2 regions of the Nocardioides sp. BE266 genome follow, and region 2 is predicted to be linked to the other one. Evidence: riboswitches for the same ligand, from Rfam matches in the RefSeq annotation. Region 2 holds a riboswitch; the other holds the start of a gene.
What was found. Region 2 has a riboswitch for thiamine pyrophosphate ahead of thiE (thiamine phosphate synthase). Riboswitches for the same ligand answer to the same signal wherever they lie in the genome.

Region 1: it holds a riboswitch for thiamine pyrophosphate, as region 2 does, so the genes downstream of both, J2X46_RS19090 (thiamine ABC transporter substrate-binding protein) here and thiE (thiamine phosphate synthase) in region 2, are expected to answer to the same signal.

Annotation. Positions count from the first base shown of each region.
Region 1 is NZ_JAURTI010000006.1:225,239-234,799, forward strand. Features, by position in the region: gene icmF (fused isobutyryl-CoA mutase/GTPase IcmF) at 1-654, opposite strand, end outside; gene J2X46_RS19065 (MarR family transcriptional regulator) at 803-1,294, opposite strand; gene J2X46_RS19070 (helical backbone metal receptor) at 1,291-2,037, opposite strand; gene J2X46_RS19075 (aldehyde dehydrogenase family protein) at 2,134-3,279, shown strand; gene J2X46_RS19080 (GNAT family N-acetyltransferase) at 3,233-3,682, opposite strand; gene J2X46_RS19085 (alpha/beta hydrolase fold domain-containing protein) at 3,679-4,581, opposite strand; TPP riboswitch at 4,636-4,745, shown strand; gene J2X46_RS19090 (thiamine ABC transporter substrate-binding protein) at 4,737-5,816, shown strand; gene J2X46_RS19095 (iron ABC transporter permease) at 5,827-7,461, shown strand; gene J2X46_RS19100 (ABC transporter ATP-binding protein) at 7,461-8,465, shown strand; gene J2X46_RS19105 (phosphatase PAP2 family protein) at 8,487-9,533, shown strand.
Region 2 is NZ_JAURTI010000002.1:312,289-321,849, forward strand. Features, by position in the region: gene J2X46_RS05855 (thiolase family protein) at 1-254, shown strand, start outside; gene J2X46_RS05860 (ABC transporter ATP-binding protein) at 248-931, shown strand; gene J2X46_RS05865 (energy-coupling factor transporter transmembrane protein EcfT) at 928-1,533, shown strand; gene thiC (phosphomethylpyrimidine synthase ThiC) at 1,536-3,206, opposite strand; gene thiD (bifunctional hydroxymethylpyrimidine kinase/phosphomethylpyrimidine kinase) at 3,203-4,015, opposite strand; gene J2X46_RS05880 (thiamine phosphate synthase) at 4,027-4,587, opposite strand; gene J2X46_RS05885 (thiazole synthase) at 4,584-5,348, opposite strand; gene thiS (sulfur carrier protein ThiS) at 5,345-5,533, opposite strand; gene J2X46_RS05895 (FAD-dependent oxidoreductase) at 5,524-6,546, opposite strand; gene thiE (thiamine phosphate synthase) at 6,546-7,163, opposite strand; TPP riboswitch at 7,132-7,241, opposite strand; gene J2X46_RS05905 (hypothetical protein) at 7,316-8,074, opposite strand; gene J2X46_RS05910 (response regulator) at 8,238-8,612, shown strand; gene J2X46_RS05915 (FAD-binding oxidoreductase) at 8,624-9,343, opposite strand; gene J2X46_RS05920 (sulfite oxidase-like oxidoreductase) at 9,345-9,561, opposite strand, start outside.

The DNA.
Region 1 (9,561 bases), on a different contig from region 2:
GGTGCGGAAGCGGCGCACGACCTCGTCGGTCAGCGATGACTTGCCGGAGCCGCCGGTGCCGGTGATGCCGAGCACGGGCACGACGCGGCGGGCTGCCGCCGTACGGATCTCGGCGAGCATCGCCTCGTCGAGGCGACCCTCCTCGGCGCCGGTGATCGCGCGCGCGACGGCGAACCGGTCGCCGCTCAGCACCTGCTCGACGGTGACCGCCTGGTCGGACCAGAGGTCGATGTCGCAGGCCTCGACCACGGAGTTGATCATCCCGACGAGGCCCATCTTCTGGCCGTCCTCGGGGGAGAAGATGGTGACGCCCGACTCACGGAGCCGGGTGATCTCGGACGGCACGATGACGCCGCCACCGCCGCCGACGACCTTCACGTGGCCGGCACCGGCTGCACGCAGTGACTCGACGAGGTACTCGAAGTACTCCACGTGCCCGCCCTGGTAGGACGACACGGCGACGCCCTGCACGTCCTCCTCCAGCGCCGCGTCGACGACCTCCTGCACGGACCGGTTGTGGCCGAGGTGGATGACCTCGCAGCCCTGGCTCATGAAGATCCGCCGCATGATGTTGATCGACGCGTCGTGGCCGTCGAAGAGGCTCGAGGCGGTGACGAGGCGGATCGGGTTCTTCGGGGTGTGCAGGTCAGCCATGGAAAGATAGTAGGACATCCAACTAATTACCCGCGAGTTACCAGCCGAGGCGGATGAGGATCCCCGGATATCCGGGGATCCTCCCGCTTAGTAGCGAATGCATCGGCTACAAAGCGGGAGGTCCGGGTGCGAAGCCCGCGCCCGGCGGTCAGAACGAGTCGCCGAGGCCCGTCCGCAGGGCCGTGAGCCGATCGGTGAGGGCGCGTACGTCGCCCTCCGGCAGGCCGGGGGTCTCGAAGACCTCCCGGTTGAGCGCGGAGGTGGCCCCCTCGACGGCGTCGCGCCCGGCGGCGGTGAGCACGGCCAGCACGACCCGCTTGTCCTCGTCGCCGCGCTCGCGCTCGACGTACCCCTGCGCGACGAGGCGGTCCACCGCGCTGGTGACGCTGGTCGGGTGGACCTGGAGCAGCGAGCCGAGCCGCGACATCGGCATCGCCGCCTCGCGCGCGAACGACAGCAGTCGCAGCACCTCGTAGCGGGCGAAGGTCAGCCCGCGGGGGCGCAGCACCGCGTCGATCCGCTCCATCAGCAGCTGCTGGGCGCGCACCACCGAGGTCACCATCGCCATGCCGTCGGCGGCGTCTGCCCAGCCGTGCGCCACCCACTGGCGGTGGGCCTCGGAGATCGGGTCGCGCGTCATGGCTGGAGGGTAGTCAGCAGCGCGTGCGCCTCGACCATCGCGGGGCCGTACCAGGTGAGCAGCCGCCCCGAGACCAGTCGCGTCGGGGTCGTGAGGGCCTCGGGCCCGTCGTCGGCGGTGAAGACGTACGGCTCGTCCGGCAGCAGTACGACGTCCGCGCCGGCGCGGTCGATGTCGTCGGGAGTGACGGTCGGATAGCGCCCCTCCTGGTCGGCGAGCACGTTGACCAGCCCGGCCCGGGCGAGCAGGTCGTCGGTGTAGGTCCCGGACCCGACCACCATCCAGGGGTCGCGCCAGATCGGCACCGCAACCCGCAGCCGTGGCGCCGTCGGCGACGACCACAGCGCGCGGGCAGCCTCCAGCCACGGCGGGTCCGTGAGCCCGAGGGCCTCGGCGAAGAGCCGCGACATCGAGGTGAGGGACTGCTCGACGGTCTCGATCCGGGTGACCCACACGGCGACGCCGGCGTCGCGGAGGCGGCGTACGTCGAGCTCCCGGTTCTCCTCCATGTTGGCGACCACGAGGTCGGGGGACAGGGCCCGGATCGCAGCCAGGTCGGGGTTCTTGGTCCCGCGCACGCGCGGCACGGCGAGGTCGGCCGGGTGGGTGCACCAGTCGGTGGCGCCGACCAGGACCGAGGGTGCGGTCGCGACGATCGCCTCGGTCAGCGAGGGCACCAGCGAGACCACCCGGACCGCGGGTCCGGCCAGGGGCACCTCGGCACCGAGGTCGTCGCGAGCCATGCCGCGACCCTAGGCGGTCACCGACCCGGTCCGGACCAGTCCACGGGTGGAGGCGTTTTTGGTCGGCGGGTGGTGCTTCGTGGTGAGGTGTTCCCCATGAGCACGCACGTCGGCCCCGTGGGCCTGCCGATCGACGGCAGGGAGCGGGCTGCGCGCGAGGGGTGGACCCGTCCTGTCCGCAGCCCCGCCACCGGTGAGCCGCTCTGGGACCTCCCCGACGCCGGTCCGGCCGACGCCGACGACGCGGTCGAGGCCGCCTGGCGGGCCGTGCACGCGACGGGCTGGAGCACCGACGGTGCGATGCGGGTCAAAGCACTGCTCGGCTTCCAGGAGGCGCTGGTCGCGGAGTCCGACCGTCTCGCCGAGCTGCTCGCCACCGAGACGGGCGTGCCGATCGCCCTGCGCGAGACCTACGTCGACGCCCCCGTGGCCGCGCTGCGCACCGGTCCCGGCCGGGCCAACCCGAAGGTCACCGCCGTGATCACGCCGGCGACGTCGCCGATCGCCGTCGCCCTCGACGAGATCGGCCGCACGCTGGTCGCCGGTGGGGCGGTCGTCCTCAAGCCGGCCCCCGAGGCGGCGCGGGCCGCGATCGAGATCGGTCGCATCGGGCTGGACTTCCTGCCGCGCGGGGTGCTCAACGTGGTGGCCACCCGCGACGTCGACGTGGCGATCGGGCTCACGACCGACCGGCGCGTGGACGACGTGTCGTTCACCGGCTCCGCGATCGTCGCCGAGCGCGTGAAGGACGCCGCCACCCACGCCCGCAAGCGGGTCCGGGTCGACACCGGCGCTCCCCAGATGATCCGCGCGCGCGACAACCGCGACCTCGCGGAGGTCGTCGCCCGGGCCGCGGTGACGGTGGCGACCAACGCCGGCCAGGCGTGCCGCATCCCGACGAGCGTGGTCGTCCCGGCCTTCCGCTTCATGGAGGCCCGGGAGGCCGCCAAGGAGGCCATGGCCGCGGTCGCCGTCGGCGACCCGCTCGACCCCGCCACCGTGTGCGGGCCGCTCCGCTCGCCGGTCGCCCGCGACCGCGTGCTGCGCTACGTCGCGCTGGCGCAGTCCGAGGGTGCCGACATCGCCGCCGGCGGGCACGCGCTCGACCGCGGCGGCTGGTGGGTGGCGCCCACCGTCATCGGCGGTGTGTCCCGCGACTCGCGGCTGGTGACCGAAGAGGTCCTCGGCCCGGTGCTCATGCTGGTGGCCGACTCCCGGCGCGGCGCATCGGCACGTGCATGACGCCGTCCTCGTCGAACTCCGGTCCCGTCACCTCGAAGCCGTAGCCGCGGTAGAACCCCGTCAGCCCGGTCTGGGCGTCCAGCCGCACCTCGCGGTCGCCGCACTCCGCCATCGCCCGGTCCATCAGGACGCCCGCAAGTCCGCGCCTGCGCGCAGTAGGCGCCACGACGACGCGTCCGATGCGCGCCCACTCCCCGTCGTCGAGGAGGCGCAGGCAGCCGACCAGCTCCTCGTCCTCGACCAGCAGGACGTGCCGCGTCGTGTCCTCGAGGTCGCGGCCGTCGAGGTCGGGGTAGGGCGACTGCTGCTCGACGACGAAGACCTGCTGGCGCAGCCGCCACAGGGCGTACGCCAGTCGCGGCGCGAGCTCGTCGAAGCCGACGCAGCGCACGTTGGTGCTCATCTCGCGAACCCCACGACCTGCGCGAACGCCCGCCGGGACTCGGGCACGAACGGCAGCAGGCCGTAGACGTGGATCAGGTCGTGCTCCTCGACCGCGGTCAGGTCCCAGCCGGCCTCCGCCGCGCGGCGTACGAGCAGGCGGCAGCCCGGGTGCAGCAGGTCGCGGGTGCCGTAGAGCACCATCGCCCGCGGCAGTCCGGCGAGGTCGGCCAGCGCCGGCGAGACCTCGGGGCGGCCGAGGTCGTCGGGCGAGCCCGCCCACCACAGGGCGTACGCCTGGAGCTTGCCGAAGAACAGCCACGGGTCGATCGCGTCGGCCGCCCGCGTCTCCTCGATCGTCGAGGTGGTGAGGTCGGCCCACGGTGCGTGCATGACCAGGTGGGTGGCGGGGGTGAGGCCGCGGTCGCGCATGGACAGGGCGACCGACAGGGCCAGGCCGCCGCCGGCGGAGTCGCCGGCGAGCACGATGCCGCCCTCCTCGCCGGCCCAGCGCGCCGCGTCGTCGACGAGCGCGTCGTGGGAGTCCTTCCACGTGTGCTCGGGGGCGAGCGGATAGTCGGGCATCACGACCCGCGCGCCGATCGCGTCGGCCAGACGGGTGGCGTACCTGACATGGAAGCCGTCGATCGGCGCCATGAACCCGCCGCCGTGGACGTAGTAGAGGGTGCGGGTCGGCCGGCGCCTGCGCGGCGTGAGGACGTGGCAGGGGAACCCGATGTCGACCACCTCGGTGTCCCACCGCCTCGCGAAGCCGGGGGTCGCGCGGGTCGGCAGCGAACGGTCGAGGGTGCCGTGCCACCTCTCGACCCGCGCACGCTCGGCGGGCTCGTTGTCGAGGTCGCGCGACTTGCGGACCTTCGGGACCAAGGTGGCCAGCAGGTCGTGGCGGCGGCTCGGCATGCCCGCAGCGTACGGCTGGTCGAGCGGCCACGGCGTACGACCAGTACGCTTGCACCACACAGACAGGGGAGCACGTGCAGGCGTGCTGAGAGTGCGGACCAGCCGCAGACCCTCCGAACCTGATCCGGCTAGCACCGGCGATAGGGAGTCACCAGATGCACAGACGTGTTCGCGCTGCACTCATCACCGCGACGGGGGTGCTGACGCTCGCAGGCTGCAGCCTCGCCGGCGGCGGCTCGGGCGAGACCGCCTCCGAACCGACCAGTCCCAGCGGCTCGGCCGGCGAGCCCGGCGGCACCGTCGTGCTGGCCACGCACGAGTCGTTCCACCTGCCGAAGAAGCTGGTGAAGGAGTTCGAGGCCGAGTCCGGCTACACCCTCGAGGTCCGCGCCGCCGGTGATGCCGGCACGCTGGCCACCAAGCTCAGCCTGACCGCCGACAACCCGATCGCCGACGCCGCCTTCGGCGTCGACAACACCTTCGCCTCGCGCCCGCTCGGCGAGGGCGCCTTCGCCGACTTCACGCCGACGACGGAGCCGCCGGCCGAGTACGCCCTCGCCGACGGCGGCGACCAGCTCGTCCCGGTCGACTCGGCCAGCGTGTGCGTCAACGTCGACAGCTCCTGGTTCGACCAGGAGGGCCTCGAGCCGCCGAAGACGCTCGCCGACCTCACCGACCCGGCCTACGCCGACCTCTTCGTCACCCCCGGCGCCTCGACCAGCAGCCCGGGCATGGCCTTCTTCCTCGCCACCGTGGCGGAGTACGGCGACGACTGGAAGGACTACTGGACCGACCTGCTGGCCAACGGCGCGAAGGTCGTCGACGGCTGGGAGGACGCCTACTACGGCGACTTCACCGCCGGCTCCGACACCGGCACCCGCCCGATCGTGGTGTCGTACGACTCCTCGCCGGCCTTCACCGTCTCCGGCGGCAAGACCACGACCGCGGCGCTGCTCGACACCTGCTTCCGCCAGGTGGAGTACGCCGGTGTGCTCGCGGGCGCCGACAACCCGAAGGGTGCCGAGGCGCTGGTCGACTGGCTCCTGAGCGACGAGGTGCAGAGCGCCCTGCCGGAGTCGATGTACGTCTTCCCGGTCATGCCCGGCGCCACCATCCCGTCGGACTGGGCGGAGTTCGCCCAGCAGCCGAGCGACCCCTACACGGTCGACCCCGCCGAGATCTCGGCCAACCGCGAGCAGTGGCTGACCGACTGGACGGACGTCGTCTCGCGGTGAGGCCCCTCCCATGAGGCGCATCGCCGCCCTCCTGCTCCTGGCCGCCGGGCCGGTGCTGGTGCTCGGCGTGCTCTTCGTCCTGCCGGTGACCGGCATGGTCTCCGAGGGCTTCGTGGTCGACGGGCGGTTCGCGCCCGGTGAGGTGCTCGAGGTGCTGGCGCGGCCACGGGTGCACCGGGTCGCGTGGTTCACGGTGTGGTCCTCGGCAGTCGCGACGCTGGTCGCCGTCGTGCTCGGGCTGCCGGCGGCGTACGCCCTGCACCGGCTGGCGCTGCCCGGTCGCGCCGCGGTGCGCGCGGCGATGCTGGTGCCGTTCGTGCTGCCGACCGTGGTGGTCGGCGTCGCGTTCCGCCAGCTGCTGGGGGAGGGCGGGCCGCTCGGCTTCCTCGGCCTCGACGGCACCCCGGTCGCCATCATCTGCGGCCTGGTCTTCTTCAACGTCGCCGTCGTCATCCGCACCGTCGGCGTCGCGTGGGAGTCGCTCGACCCGCGCCCCGGCCAGGCCGCGGCCGCCCTCGGCGCCTCGCCGTGGCAGGTGCTGCGCACGGTGACCCTGCCGGCGCTGCGGCCCGCGATCGTCGGCGCGGCCAGCGTGGTCTTCCTCTTCTGCGCGACGGCGTTCGGGATCGTGCTGACCCTCGGTGGGGTGCGGCACGCGACCGTCGAGACCGAGATCTACCTGCTGACCACGACGATCTTCGACCTGCGGGCGGCGTCAGCGCTGTCGGTGCTCCAGATCGTCGTGGTGGTGGGCCTGCTCGCCCTCGCCGCGCGGCTGCGCGCGGTGCCCGACCCGACGGCCCAGCGGACCGTCACCCCGCCCCGCGCCGTACGACGCGCAGACGTGCCCGTGGTCGTCGCGACGACGCTGGTGCTGCTCGCGGTGCTGCTGCCGATCCTCACCCTCGTGGTCGGCTCGCTGTCGGTCGGCGACGGGTGGGGGCTGGCCAACTACCGCGCACTGACCACCCCCGGCGACGACCAGGTGCTGCTCGTGCCGGTGACCAGCGCGCTGGCCACCAGCCTGCGCACCGCCGTCGACGCGACGTGGATGTCGCTCCTGCTGGGCGTCATGGTCGCCACCATCGTCACCCGGCGCTCGCACTCGGTCGCCGAGCGGCGGGTCCGCTCGACCCTCGACGGGTTCTTCATGCTGCCCCTGGGCGTCAGCGCGGTGACGCTGGGCTTCGGCTTCCTGATCACCCTCGACCACCCGCCGCTCGACCTGCGCGACTCGCCGCTCCTCGTGCCGATGGCGCAGGCGCTCGTCGCCCTGCCGCTGGTCGTGCGCACGCTGACGCCGGTGCTCGGCGGCATCGACGACCGGCAGCGCCAGGCCGCCGCGTCGCTGGGAGCCTCGCCGCTGCGTACTCTCCTGACCGTCGACGTGCCCGTCGTCTGGAAGCCGATGCTCGCGGCGAGCGGGTTCGCGTTCGCCGCGTCGTTGGGGGAGTTCGGGGCGACCTCGTTCCTCGCCCGCGACACCAGTCCGACGCTGCCCGTCGTGATCTTCCGGCTGATCGGGCACCCCGGTGAGATGAACTACGGCATGGCTCTCGCCGCCTCCGTCGTGCTCGCGGTCACCACCGCTGTCGTCATGCTCGCCGTCGAGCGGCTCCGCGTGCCGGGTGTGGGAGCGTTCTGATGGTGCTGCAGCTCTCCGACGTCACCGTGCGCTACGGCGACACCGTCGCGGTCGACGACGTGTCGCTCGAGCTCGAGACCGGCCAGGTGCTCGCGGTGCTCGGCCCCTCGGGCTGCGGCAAGTCGACGCTGCTGCGCGCGGTCGCCGGGCTCGAGCCGCTCTCGGGCGGGTCGATCTCGTGGGACGGCGCCGACCTCGCCGGCGTACCCACCCACAAGCGTGGCTTCGCGCTGATGTTCCAGGACGGCCAGCTCTTCGCCCACCTCAGCGTCGCGCGCAACGTCGCGTACGCCCTGCGCCTGCGGCGGGTGCCGTCCGCGCGGGTCGCGTCGCGGTTGCGCGAGCTGCTCGCGCTGGTCGGCCTGGAGGGGTACGACGACCGGCTCCCCGGGACGCTCTCGGGAGGTGAGCGGCAGCGGGTCGCCCTCGCACGCGCCCTGGCCGTCGAGCCGCGCCTGATCCTGCTCGACGAGCCGCTCTCGGCACTCGACGCGACGTTGCGCGAGCGGCTGGCGACCGACCTGCGGTCGATCCTGCACGCGGCCGGGACGACGGCGCTGCTGGTGACGCACGACCACGAGGAGGCCTTCGCGCTGGCCGACCGCCTCGCGGTCATGCGCGGAGGGCGCGTCGTGCAGGACGGCGCGATCGACGAGGTCTGGCGCGCGCCGGTCGACGAGGACACCGCACTGTTCCTGGGCTACGCGCGAGTGGTGCGCGACGACGCCGCCGTGGCCGTGCTCGCCGTCGCCGGGCTCCCGCCCGCGCCGGCCGTCGCACTGCGCCGTTCTGCGCTGGTGGTCTCCGGGTCGGACGGCATCGAGGCGCGCGTCGACTCGGCCCGCGTGACGCCCGAGCAGGTGCGCCTAGTGGTCGACGCCGCGGGCATCGGCACGCTCGACGCGGTCGCCCCGCTCGGCAGCCGGGTGGCGCCGGGCGACGAGGTGACGCTGCGGGTCGATGTGACACGTCTCGCGGTCCTGCCGATCACGGCCCGTCCTTGACCCGTCCCTAGACTGACCTGCGTGTATCGACCGGCCTATGCCCTCCTCGTCGGAGTCGCCGCCCTCATGGGCGCCCTGGCGGTGACGGCCGCGATCACGCTCGACCGTCCGCTGGTCGACCCGGAAGGGTTCCTCGGCCCGTCCTGGCTGCGGCTGCCGCTGCTGGTGCTCGGGGCGTTCCTCCTCGACATGCTCCCGAGGACGCTGTGGGAGTCCCGGCTCAAGCCGGCGCTGATGCCGGAGATCGTGCGGGAGCGGATCCGCACGCACTGGGACCGCGAGCGGATCATCCTCGTCGTGCTCGGGCTCGTGAGCTTCTACATCACCTACGTCTGCTACCGGAACCTCAAGTCGTTCCTGCCCTTCATCATGGGCGAGGACAAGTACGACCGTGAGCTCCACCTGATCGACCGGGCGCTGATGTTCGGCCACGAGCCGGCGACGATCCTGCACACCATCTTCGGCACCGGGATCCTGGCCCACTTCCTCTCGACCATCTACCTGTGGTTCCTGCCGCTGGTGCCGCTGGCGCTCGCCGCCTGGCTGGTGTGGTCGCGCAACATCACCTTCGGCTACTGGTTCGCCACCTCGCAGTGCCTCGCATGGGCGCTCGGCACCGCGTCCTACTACGCGCTGCCGACCCTCGGCCCGGGCTTCCAGTACTCCTACCTCTACGCCGACCTCCCCGACACCGGGTCCAGCCAGCTGATGGAAGCGTTGTCCTACGGCAGATCGAGCGTCATCCGTGACGGCGCGGAGGGAGCGGTGCAATCGGTCGCGGGCTTCGCGTCCCTGCACGTCGGGATCACCCTGCTCGTCGCGCTGATGGTGCAGTACACCCTGCGCAACAAGCTGATCCGCATCGTGTTCTGGGCCAACTTCTCGATCACCGTGGTCGCCACCCTCTACTTCGGCTGGCACTACATCGCCGACGACCTCGCCGGCGTCGTCATCGCGCTCTTCTCCTTCTGGCTCGGTGGTCTCGCCTCCGGGCAGAAGTTCGACAGGCACGGGTTGGCCTCCCACCCGACGTCGACCACCTCCCAGGTCCCCGTCGACGCCGACTGACCGCCGTACTTCCAGAATCCCCGGATAT
Region 2 (9,561 bases):
TCGACGTCGTCGAGCTCAACGAGGCGTTCGCCGGACAGGTGCTGGCCTGCTGCGACGAGCTCGACCTGGACCCCGACCGCGTCTGCACCGAGGGTGGCGCACTCGCGCTGGGACACCCCTGGGGTGCCTCGGGCGCGGTGCTCGTCGTGCGGCTGTTCGCCCAGCTCGCCGGGCGCGGCGACGGTCGGCTCGGCCTGGCCGCCATCGCTGCGGGCGGCGGCCAGGGCGTCGCGATGGTGGTGGAGTCGTGCTGATCGAGGTCACCGGCGTCTCGCACGTCTACCCGGGCCGCGAGGCACCCGCCCTCCGGGAGGTCGACGTACGCCTCGAGGAGCACCGCATCGGCGTCGTCGGCGCCAACGGCTCGGGCAAGTCCACCTTCGCGCGACTGCTCAACGGCCTCGTCCTGCCGTCGGCCGGGACGGTCACCGTCGGTGGCTGGGACACCGCCCGCGAGGGGCGGGAGGTACGGCGTCGGGTGGGCTTCTGCTTCACCGACCCGGACTCCCAGATCGTGATGCCCACCGTCGCCGAGGACGTGGCCTTCGGGCTGCGTCGCCGCGGCATGTCCAAGCCCGAGGCGGCGATCCGCGTCCGCGAAGTGCTCGAGGACTACGGCCTCAGCGCGTACGCCGACCACGCCGCGCACCAGCTGTCCGGCGGCCAGAAGCAGCTCCTCGCCCTCGCGTCCGTGCTCGCCACGGAGCCCGAGCTCCTCGTGATGGACGAGCCCACGACGCTGCTCGACCTGCGCAACAGCCGGATGGTGGCCGACACCGTCGCCCGGCTGCCGCAGCAGGTCGTCCTGGTGACGCACCACCTCGACCTGCTCGACGACTTCGACCGCGTGCTGGTCTTCGACGAGACCCGGCTGGTGCACGACGGCAGCCCCGAGGAGTCGGTGAAGGTCTACCACGAGCTGATGTCGTGACCACCGCGCTCGGGCTCTACCTCCCCGGCACCTCGCCGCTGCACCGCCTGCCCGCGGGCGCCAAGCTGGGTGCGCTCGCCGCGGCCGGCGCCGGGTCGGTGCTGGTCGACACGCCCGCCCAGACCGCCGTTTCGCTGGCGGTCGTCCTGGCGCTGCACCCGCTCGCCCGCGTGCCCGCCCGGGTGGTCGTCGACATGGTGCGACCGTTGCTGTGGATGCTGGTCCCGCTCTCGGTCTTCCAGCTCGTCGTCGTCGGCTGGGAGCGGACCACGGTCCTCGTCGGGGTGATCCTGGCGCTGGTGCTGCTGGCCAACCTGGTCACGCTGACCACCCGCACCACCGACCTCATCGACGTCGTCGTGGCGATCTGCCGGCCGCTGCGGGTGGTCGGCATCGACCCCGTCCGGGTGGGCCTGCTGCTCAACCTCGCGATCCGGTGCGTGCCACTGGTCATCGAGCTGGCCGGCCAGGTGCGCGACGCGCAGCGCGCCCGGGGGCTCGAGTCGAGCCCCCGCGCGCTCGTCGTACCCCTGCTGGTGCGGACGCTCCGCCGTGCCGACGAGCTGGGTGAGGCGCTCGCCGCCCGGGGTGTCGGCGACTGACGTCACGACCTGCCCGGGTCGTCGACGTAGACGGTGCCGCCCAGCGAGAGGAACTCCGCGGACTTCTCGGCGAAGCGCTCCCGCACGTCCTGGCTGATCCGCATGGAGCAGAACTTGGGGCCGCACATCGAGCAGAAGTGGGCGGTCTTCGCACCCTCGGCGGGGAGCGTCTCGTCGTGGAACGACTCGGCGGTGTGCGGGTCGAGCGAGAGCGCGAACTGGTCGTGCCACCGGAACTCGAAGCGCGCCCGGCTCAGCGCGTCGTCCCACTCGCGGGCGCCCGGGTGGCCCTTGGCGACATCGGCGGCGTGTGCGGCCAGCTTGTAGGTGATCACGCCGGTCTTCACGTCGTCGCGGTTCGGCAGGCCGAGGTGCTCCTTGGGCGTGACGTAGCAGAGCATCGCCGTGCCGTGCATCGCGATCGCTGCGGCGCCGATGGCGCTGGTGATGTGGTCGTAGCCGGGCGCGACGTCGGTGGCGAGCGGGCCGAGCGTGTAGAACGGGGCGCCGTGGCACCACTCCTGCTGGAGCCGGACGTTCTCCTCCACCAGGTCGAGCGGCACGTGGCCGGGCCCCTCCACCATCACCTGTACGTCGTGCTCCCACGCGCGCGTCGTGAGCTCGGCGAGGGTGCGCAGCTCGGCGAGCTGGGCGGCGTCGTTGGCGTCGGCCACGGATCCGGGCCGCAGGCCGTCGCCGAGCGAGAAGGAGACGTCGTAGGCCGCGAAGATCTCGCAGAGCTCGTCGAAGTGGGTGTAGAGGAAGTTCTCCTCGTGGTGGGCCAGGCACCAGCCGGCCATGATCGAGCCGCCGCGGGACACGATGCCCGTCACCCGCTCGGCGGTGAGCGGCACGTGTCGCAGCAGCACGCCGGCGTGGATGGTCATGTAGTCGACGCCCTGCTCGCACTGCTCGACGACGGTGTCGCGGAAGACCTCCCACGTGAGCCTGTCGGCCTCGCCGCCGACCTTCTCCAGGGCCTGGTAGAGCGGGACGGTGCCGATCGGCACCGGCGAGCTGCGCAGGATCCATTCGCGGGTGGTGTGGATGTCCTCGCCGGTCGAGAGGTCCATGACCGTGTCGGCGCCCCACGTGGTGGCCCAGGTGAGCTTGTCGACCTCCTCGGCGATGCTGCTGGTGACGGCCGAGTTGCCGATGTTGGCGTTGATCTTCACCAGGAACCGGCGCCCGATGACCATCGGTTCGGACTCGGGGTGGTTCACGTTGGCGGGGATGATCGCCCGTCCGGCGGCGACCTCGCTGCGCACCAGGTCGACGTCGCAGCCCTCGCGCGCGGCGACGTACTCCATCTCGGGCGTCACGATCCCCTGGCGGGCGTAGTGGAGCTGGGTGACCGTGCGTCCCGGGACCGCCCGGCGCGGTGCGCGGCCGGCGCCGCGCCACTCCTCGCGGGCGGATCCGCGGCGCACGGCGGAACGGCCGTTGTCGACGAGCGCCGTGGCCCGGCCGGCGTACTCCTCGGTGTCGCCGCGAGCCGCGACCCAGCCCGCGCGGATCGCGGGCAGCCCGGTCTCCGGGTCGGCGCCCGGGCCTGAGGTGCAGTAGCGGTCGAAGGTCTCGCCGTTGGTCAGGCTGACGCGGGTGACGGGTACGCCGAGGGGGCCGGTGAGGACGCGCTGGTGCGCCGGGTGGACGGTGTGGTCGAGGGTCATGCGGTTTCCTCCTGCTGGACGGGGTGGACGGGGTGGACGGGGCTGGTGTGTGAGATCGGTCCGCGGCCGCGGCCGAGGGTCCAGGAGCGGCTGTCCTCGAGGCGGCCGGTGACGTACGCCGACGCGGCGAGGACCGCGTCGGCGAGCCCCGCACCGTGGGCGATCCCGGCGGCGAGGGCGCTGGCGAAGGTGCAGCCGGTGCCGTGGTCGGCGGTGGTCGCGACGGCAGGGTGGGGGAGTGGGTCGGCGGTGCCACCGGGCAGGCACAGCCAGTCGGTGCAGGTGCGGGTGTCGTCGTCGGGCCGCCAGTCCGGTCCTCCGGTGAGGACGACGGCGCATCCGAGGTCGGCGAGCCGGGCTGCCAGGTCCGGGGCATCGCGATCGACGCCGGCCAAGGCACGCGCCTCGGCGAGGTTCGGGGTCGCGACGACAGCCGCCGGGAGCAGGTGGTCGCGGTAGGCCCGCGCGACCGCGGCAACGCCGAGCACGGCCCCGCTGGTCGCGGCCAGCACCGGGTCGACGACCAGCGGTAGGTGCCCGAGGCGGTCCGCGACCAGGCGGGCGACCTCGGGCGAGCCGAGCATCCCGGTCTTCACGACCGCGATCGGGAGGTCGTCGAGCACCGCTTCGAGCTGGCGCGCGACGACCTCGACGGGCACCTCGTGGACCGCGTGCACGCCGGTGGTGTCCTGCGCCGTCACGGCGGTGACCGCGCAGGCGCCGTGGCAGCCGAGGTGCCCGATCGTCGCGAGGTCCGCGGCCAGCCCGGCCGCGCCGCCGCTGTCGGTGCCCGCCACTGCGAGGACCACGGGCGGGGTCCTCACCGGAGCTCCCGCAGGAGGTCCGCGACGACGCCGGCAGGGTCGGCTGCGCGCATCACCGCTCCCATCACCGCGACACCGTGGGCACCAGCGGCGACTGCGTCGGCCGCGTTGCCGACGTCGATCCCGCCCAGTGCCAGCACCGGCACCGGGTGGCCGGCGTACGCCTCGGGTGGCAGGGCCGGCCCGTACCCGGGCTTGCTGGCGCTGACGGCGTACGGCGACAGGGTGGCCCAGGACGCCCCGGCATCGGCGGCACGGCCGACGTCCGCGCGGGAGTGGCAGGACCGGCCCCATCGCACGCCGGGGAGCGGCGCCTGGTGCGCCGCCAGGTGCAGCCCGTGCGCGGCGGGCTCGAGGATGCGCGAGGAGACGACCGTGAGGCCGGGGACCGCCACCAGCGCCCGGACGAGTGCGGCGCGGGCGGGACCCTCGAGGTCGTGCTCGCGCACGACCACGGCTGCGAGGCCGGCCTCGGCGCACTCGCGGACCGTGCGCACCAGTCCGCGGCCCAGGCGCAGCTGGGACCGGTCCGTCAGCAGCACCAGCCGCGGGATCACGCGATCCTCCCGTCGAGCGGGCTCGCCGATCGAGCCACCGCCCGGCGCGGGATCCGTCCGGCTCGCCGTGCCGCGACACCCGCCTCGACGGCGAGGCGGAGGGCTCCGGCCATCGCGACCGGGTCCGCCGCCCGCGTCACCGCGGTGGCGGCCAGGACGGCATCGCAGCCGAGCTCCATGGCCAGCGCCGCGTCGGAGGCGGTGCCGACACCGGCGTCGAGCACGACCGGCACGTCGACGGCCGCGACGACCGTCTCGATGGCGTGCGGGTTGAGGATCCCGAGTCCCGATCCGATCGGGGAGCCCAGCGGCATCACAGCAGCGCAGCCGGCGTCCGCGAGGCGACGGGCCAGCACCGGGTCGTCGGTGGTGTAGGGCAGCACCGTGAACCCCCGCGCGACGAGCGCCGCGGCCGCCTCGACCAGCTCCACCGCGTCGGGCAGCAGGTTCGTCTCGTCGCCGATCACCTCGAGCTTCACCCAGTCCGTCTCCAGCGCCTCGCGCGCGAGCTCGGCCGTGAGGACGGCGTCCCGGGCGGAGAGGCAGCCCGCTGTGTTCGGGAGCACGAGTGCACCGTGCTCGCGGAGGAGCGGCAGCAGCGCACCTGCGGACGTGCTCGACGTACGTCGCACGCTGACGGTCACCAGCCCCGGGCTTGCGGCAGCCAGGACCGGGCCGACCAGGTCGGGCCGGGGCAGGCCCCCGGTGCCCAGGAACAGCCGCGACGACAGCGTGCGGCCGGCGATCACGAGCTCGCTCATCCGCCGGACACCGCCGTCACCACGTCGACGACGTCCCCGTCGACGAGCAGCCGGCTGGCATGCTCCGCCCGCGGCACGACCTCGTGGTTGACGGCCACCGCGTGCCCGCTCGGGAGCGGCCCGACCAGGTCGTGCAGGGTGTCGGCATCGGCGTCCAGCAGCACGCCGTTGAGGGTCAGGCGCACGTCACACCTCCATCGGGAGTCGGTAGGAGCCGTCGGGGATCGACGGCCGGATCGGGGGCTGCCCCCTCGAGGGCGTCGGCGAGCATGCGGGCCGTCAGCGGGGCGAGGAGCACGCCGTGGCGGAAGTGCCCGGCGGCGAGCCAGGTGCGCGGGTCGTGGGTGGGACCGACGAGGGGCAGGTGGTCGCGCGTCGCCGGCCGGTCGCGCGCCTCGCACGCCAGCAGCTCGGCGCGGTCCAGGGCCGGAAGGAGGACGCGGGCCGCGCGCAGCAGCCGGAGCACGCCACCGGCGGTCGGCACCGGCGCGGCGTCGTGCTCCTCGACCGTGGCCCCGACGACGACCTCACCACCGGCACGGGGCACGAGGTAGACAGGCTCACCCGCCACCCAGCCACGCACCACGTGGCGAGGACCGTCCGACGTGCGGAGGCGCACGACCTCACCGCGCACTCCGCGCACGAGCGAGGTCCACGGCTGGGGCAGGCGTGCACCGGTCGCGACGACGACGGCATCGGGCGTGGCGTCCGGCTCGCGCGCCCGGACCCGGTCGCCCAGCCGATCGAGGAGTGCGGCCACGACGGCGCGCGGGTCGACGGCCGCGTCGTGGAGCAGCAGCGCCCGGCTGGTGCGACCCAGCCCGGGCTCGAGGTCGCGCGCGGCACCTGGCGGGAGCACGTCCACGGCGACGCCCAGTCCGGCCAGGACCTGCACCTGGCGGTCGACCTCCTGCCCGTCGCCCGCGTCGTGCCCGACCAGCAGGGTCCCGCAGGCGTGCAGCGGCACAGCGAGCCGGGCAGCGTACGCCGGCCACAGCCGCGCGCTCGCCACCCCGAGCCGGTGGACGTCGGGCTCGCCGTGCCACGCCTCGCCACCCGGCGAGAGCATGCCGGCGGCGACGGCGGAGGCGCCGCAGCCCGGCGTCGGGTCGACGACCACGACGTCGTGGCCGCGGTCGAGCAGCTCTGCTGCGCAGGCGAGGCCGACGATGCCGCCACCCCGGACGTGGACCCGCATCAGCCGAGCTCCTGCACCAGCTCCTCTGCTGCGGCGACGGGATCGGGCTCCCGCCAGATCGCGCCCAGGACCGCCACGCCGTGGGCACCTGCGTCCAGTGCGGCACGGACCCGGCCGGCGCCGATGCCGCCGATCGCCACCAGTGGCAGCACGCCGCGCGCCGCGGTGATCGCCGGCACCCCGAGCGCCGGCGGCAGCCCGGCCTTGCTGGACGTGGGGAACACCGGGCCGAACCCGGCGTACGCCGCACCTGCCGCAGCCGCCCGCTCCACGGCGGCCCGGTCGCGACAGGTGGCACCGACGATCAGCTCGGGGGCCACCGTGGTGGCGAGCTCGACCGGCAGGTCCTCGGCCCCGAGGTGGACGCCGTCGGCGCCGGTGGCGAGCGCGACATCGACGCGGTCGTCGACGACCACCGTGGCACCGAAGGGCCGGACGGCAGCGAGCACGACGCGGGTGAGCTCGACGAGCTCGCGCGTCGTGGCCGCCTTGTCACGGACCTGGAAGCCGTCGACCCCGACCTCCGCGAGGTCGGACAGCGCGGACAGGTCGTCGGTCGAGGAGACCAGGCAGAAGATGCGCGGCAGCAGCACGTGGATCACTTCCTTCGCCGGCATGACCCGGATCAGGTGCGACGGTCGGAGCGGCTCCAGCTCCCTCTCAGCCCGCTGCCGCGGACTCCCGTGTGGACGTCGGCGACGCTAGCAGAGCCGGAGGGGCTGGCCGCACCGGGGCCGTCGGCGAACACGAGCCACGTGGCCCGCGTCCTTCAGGAGTAGCGGGCGATGACGTGGCGGTGCTCGCCCGGCACCAGGGCGGGCAGGAACGTCACCGAGTCGGGGGACCTCGTCGTCCAGATGCCGTCGATCGCCCGGTTGCCGAACGTGCTCTCGCCGGGCTCCGTCGCCCACCAGGCCGTCAGCCCGCCGATGCGCATGTGGTGGAAGTTGTCGTCGCCGTAGACCTCGACGTCGAATCCGCGCGCGAGGTCCTCGGCGACGAGCTCGCCGATCCTGGGCCGCTCGCGGTCGCGGTGCCGGGCCACCCGCTTGGGCCGGTCGCCGCGGTAGTCCATGTGGCCGATCTGCACGCCGGCCGTGAGGTGGAGGTTGTAGCGGATCACCACCGAGCCGTCGCGGCGACGCGACTTCAGCCGGGTGCACCACGACGGCCCGAGGAAGCTGCGTCGGCCGGGCACCTTGTCGACGCGCCCGGCGGGCGCGAGCACCGAGGCCCAGCACGCGAGCGGGGTCTCGTGGAGGCTGTTGCGCACGCCGATGGGGCCGCCGCCGGCGTGGGCGCGGTGGAAGCTCCACCTGCCGCGCGGCTCCAGGTCGTGGGGTGAGACTCCTGGCCACCAGCGGAAGAGCCGCCCCTGGGCGGCAAGGAGGTCGTTGCGACCGCGCGGCCACTCCTGGAGCGCGAGCACGTCGCAGACGTCGACGAGCTTCTCGAAGCGCGTCTCGACGGCCGGGCTGTCGAGAGTGACCAGGATGTTGGCGGTTCCGCACACGACCGTGTCGGCCATCTCCCCATCTTCCTCGCACGCCACGCCCGGATCCATCCCCTTCGTGGGGGGAGATGTGGCCATTCCGCCACGCCGTCCGGCACTTTGCTGATTACCTATGACCTGAGGGCAGGTGGGGTAGGACGCGTCACGATCGGCACCTCTGGAACGGAAGGTCTCGGGAGTGGCAACGGTGCTGGTCGTCGATGACGACGACGACATCCGCGAGCTCATCGCGATCGGCGTGCAGCGGGCAGGGCACGACGTGACGAGCGTGGCCGATCCTGTCGCCGCCCTGGCGGTCGCGACGGAGTCGTCCTTCGACATGGCCGTCCTGGACTGGAGCATGCCGAACATGAACGGCGGCGAGCTCTGCGCGAGGCTGCGGAACCTGCCGCACTTCGCGTCGCGTCCGGTCCTGATCCTCACGGCGTACGCCGACCGCGAGACCCGCACCAAGGCACTCGCTGCGGGCGCGACGGCCTTCATGACCAAGCCGTTCTCGCTCCGGGACCTGGGCGACGCCGTCGAGCGCGCGCTCCCCGCTCGCACCGGCTAGGAGGCCGGCGGCTACGCCGATTCCGTCTCCTCGCCGCCCGTGGGCCCGAAGCGCTCGACGCGGATCGCCGCGGGATCCATGCCGCACGCGACGAGGAGCTCCTCGGCGTACGCCGCGAAGCGGGCCGACCCGCACACGAAGCCGAGCTCGACCCCCTCGAGCATCGGGGTCACCTCTTCGACGGTGAGCGGCCCGGGCGCACGGTCACCCGCCTGCGCGCGGGTGTACGCCGTCGCGGCGCCGAAGCGCTCCAGCTCGGCTGCGTAGGGGAGGTCCTCGCGCCGGCGCGCGACCGCGGCGATGCGGAGCAGGTCGGTGCTCCCGAGCCGGCGCGCGGTGCGGGCCATGGCGACCGCGGGCACGACCCCGGTGCCGCCCACGAGGCACAGGATGGGGGTGCGGGTGTCCCAGACGAACCAGCGACCGATCGGCCCGCGGAGCTCGAGCACGTCCCCGACCTCGGCGACGTCGGCGAGGAACTCCGAGACCTCGCCGTCGGGCTGCCGCTCGATGAGCAGCTCGAGGAGCGGGTCGTCGGTGTCGGAGGCCAGCGAGTAGGAGCGTGTCGCCGTGTAGTCGTCGGGCGCGCGCAGCCGCACCAGGTAGTGCTGCCCAGGCAGGTGGCGGGGCTTGTCGTCGACGTGGAGGCGCAGCCGGACCGTGCGCTCGGTGGGCCAGTCCTTCTCGATGATGCGGCCGTCGCTCCATGCCGCCATCGGTGCGGGGGCCATCTCAGTCGTCACCCTGGTAGCGCTGCTCGCGCCACGGGTCGCCGCGGTCGTGGTAGCCGTTCTGCTCCCAGAAGCCCGGCCGGTCCTCGGCCATCAGCTCGAGGCGCGAGATCCACTTCGCGGACTTCCAGAAGTAGAGGTGCGGCACGAGGAGGCGGAGCGGTCCGCCGTGCTGGCGGGGGAGCGGCTTGCCGTCGACGTCCCACACGATCCAGGCA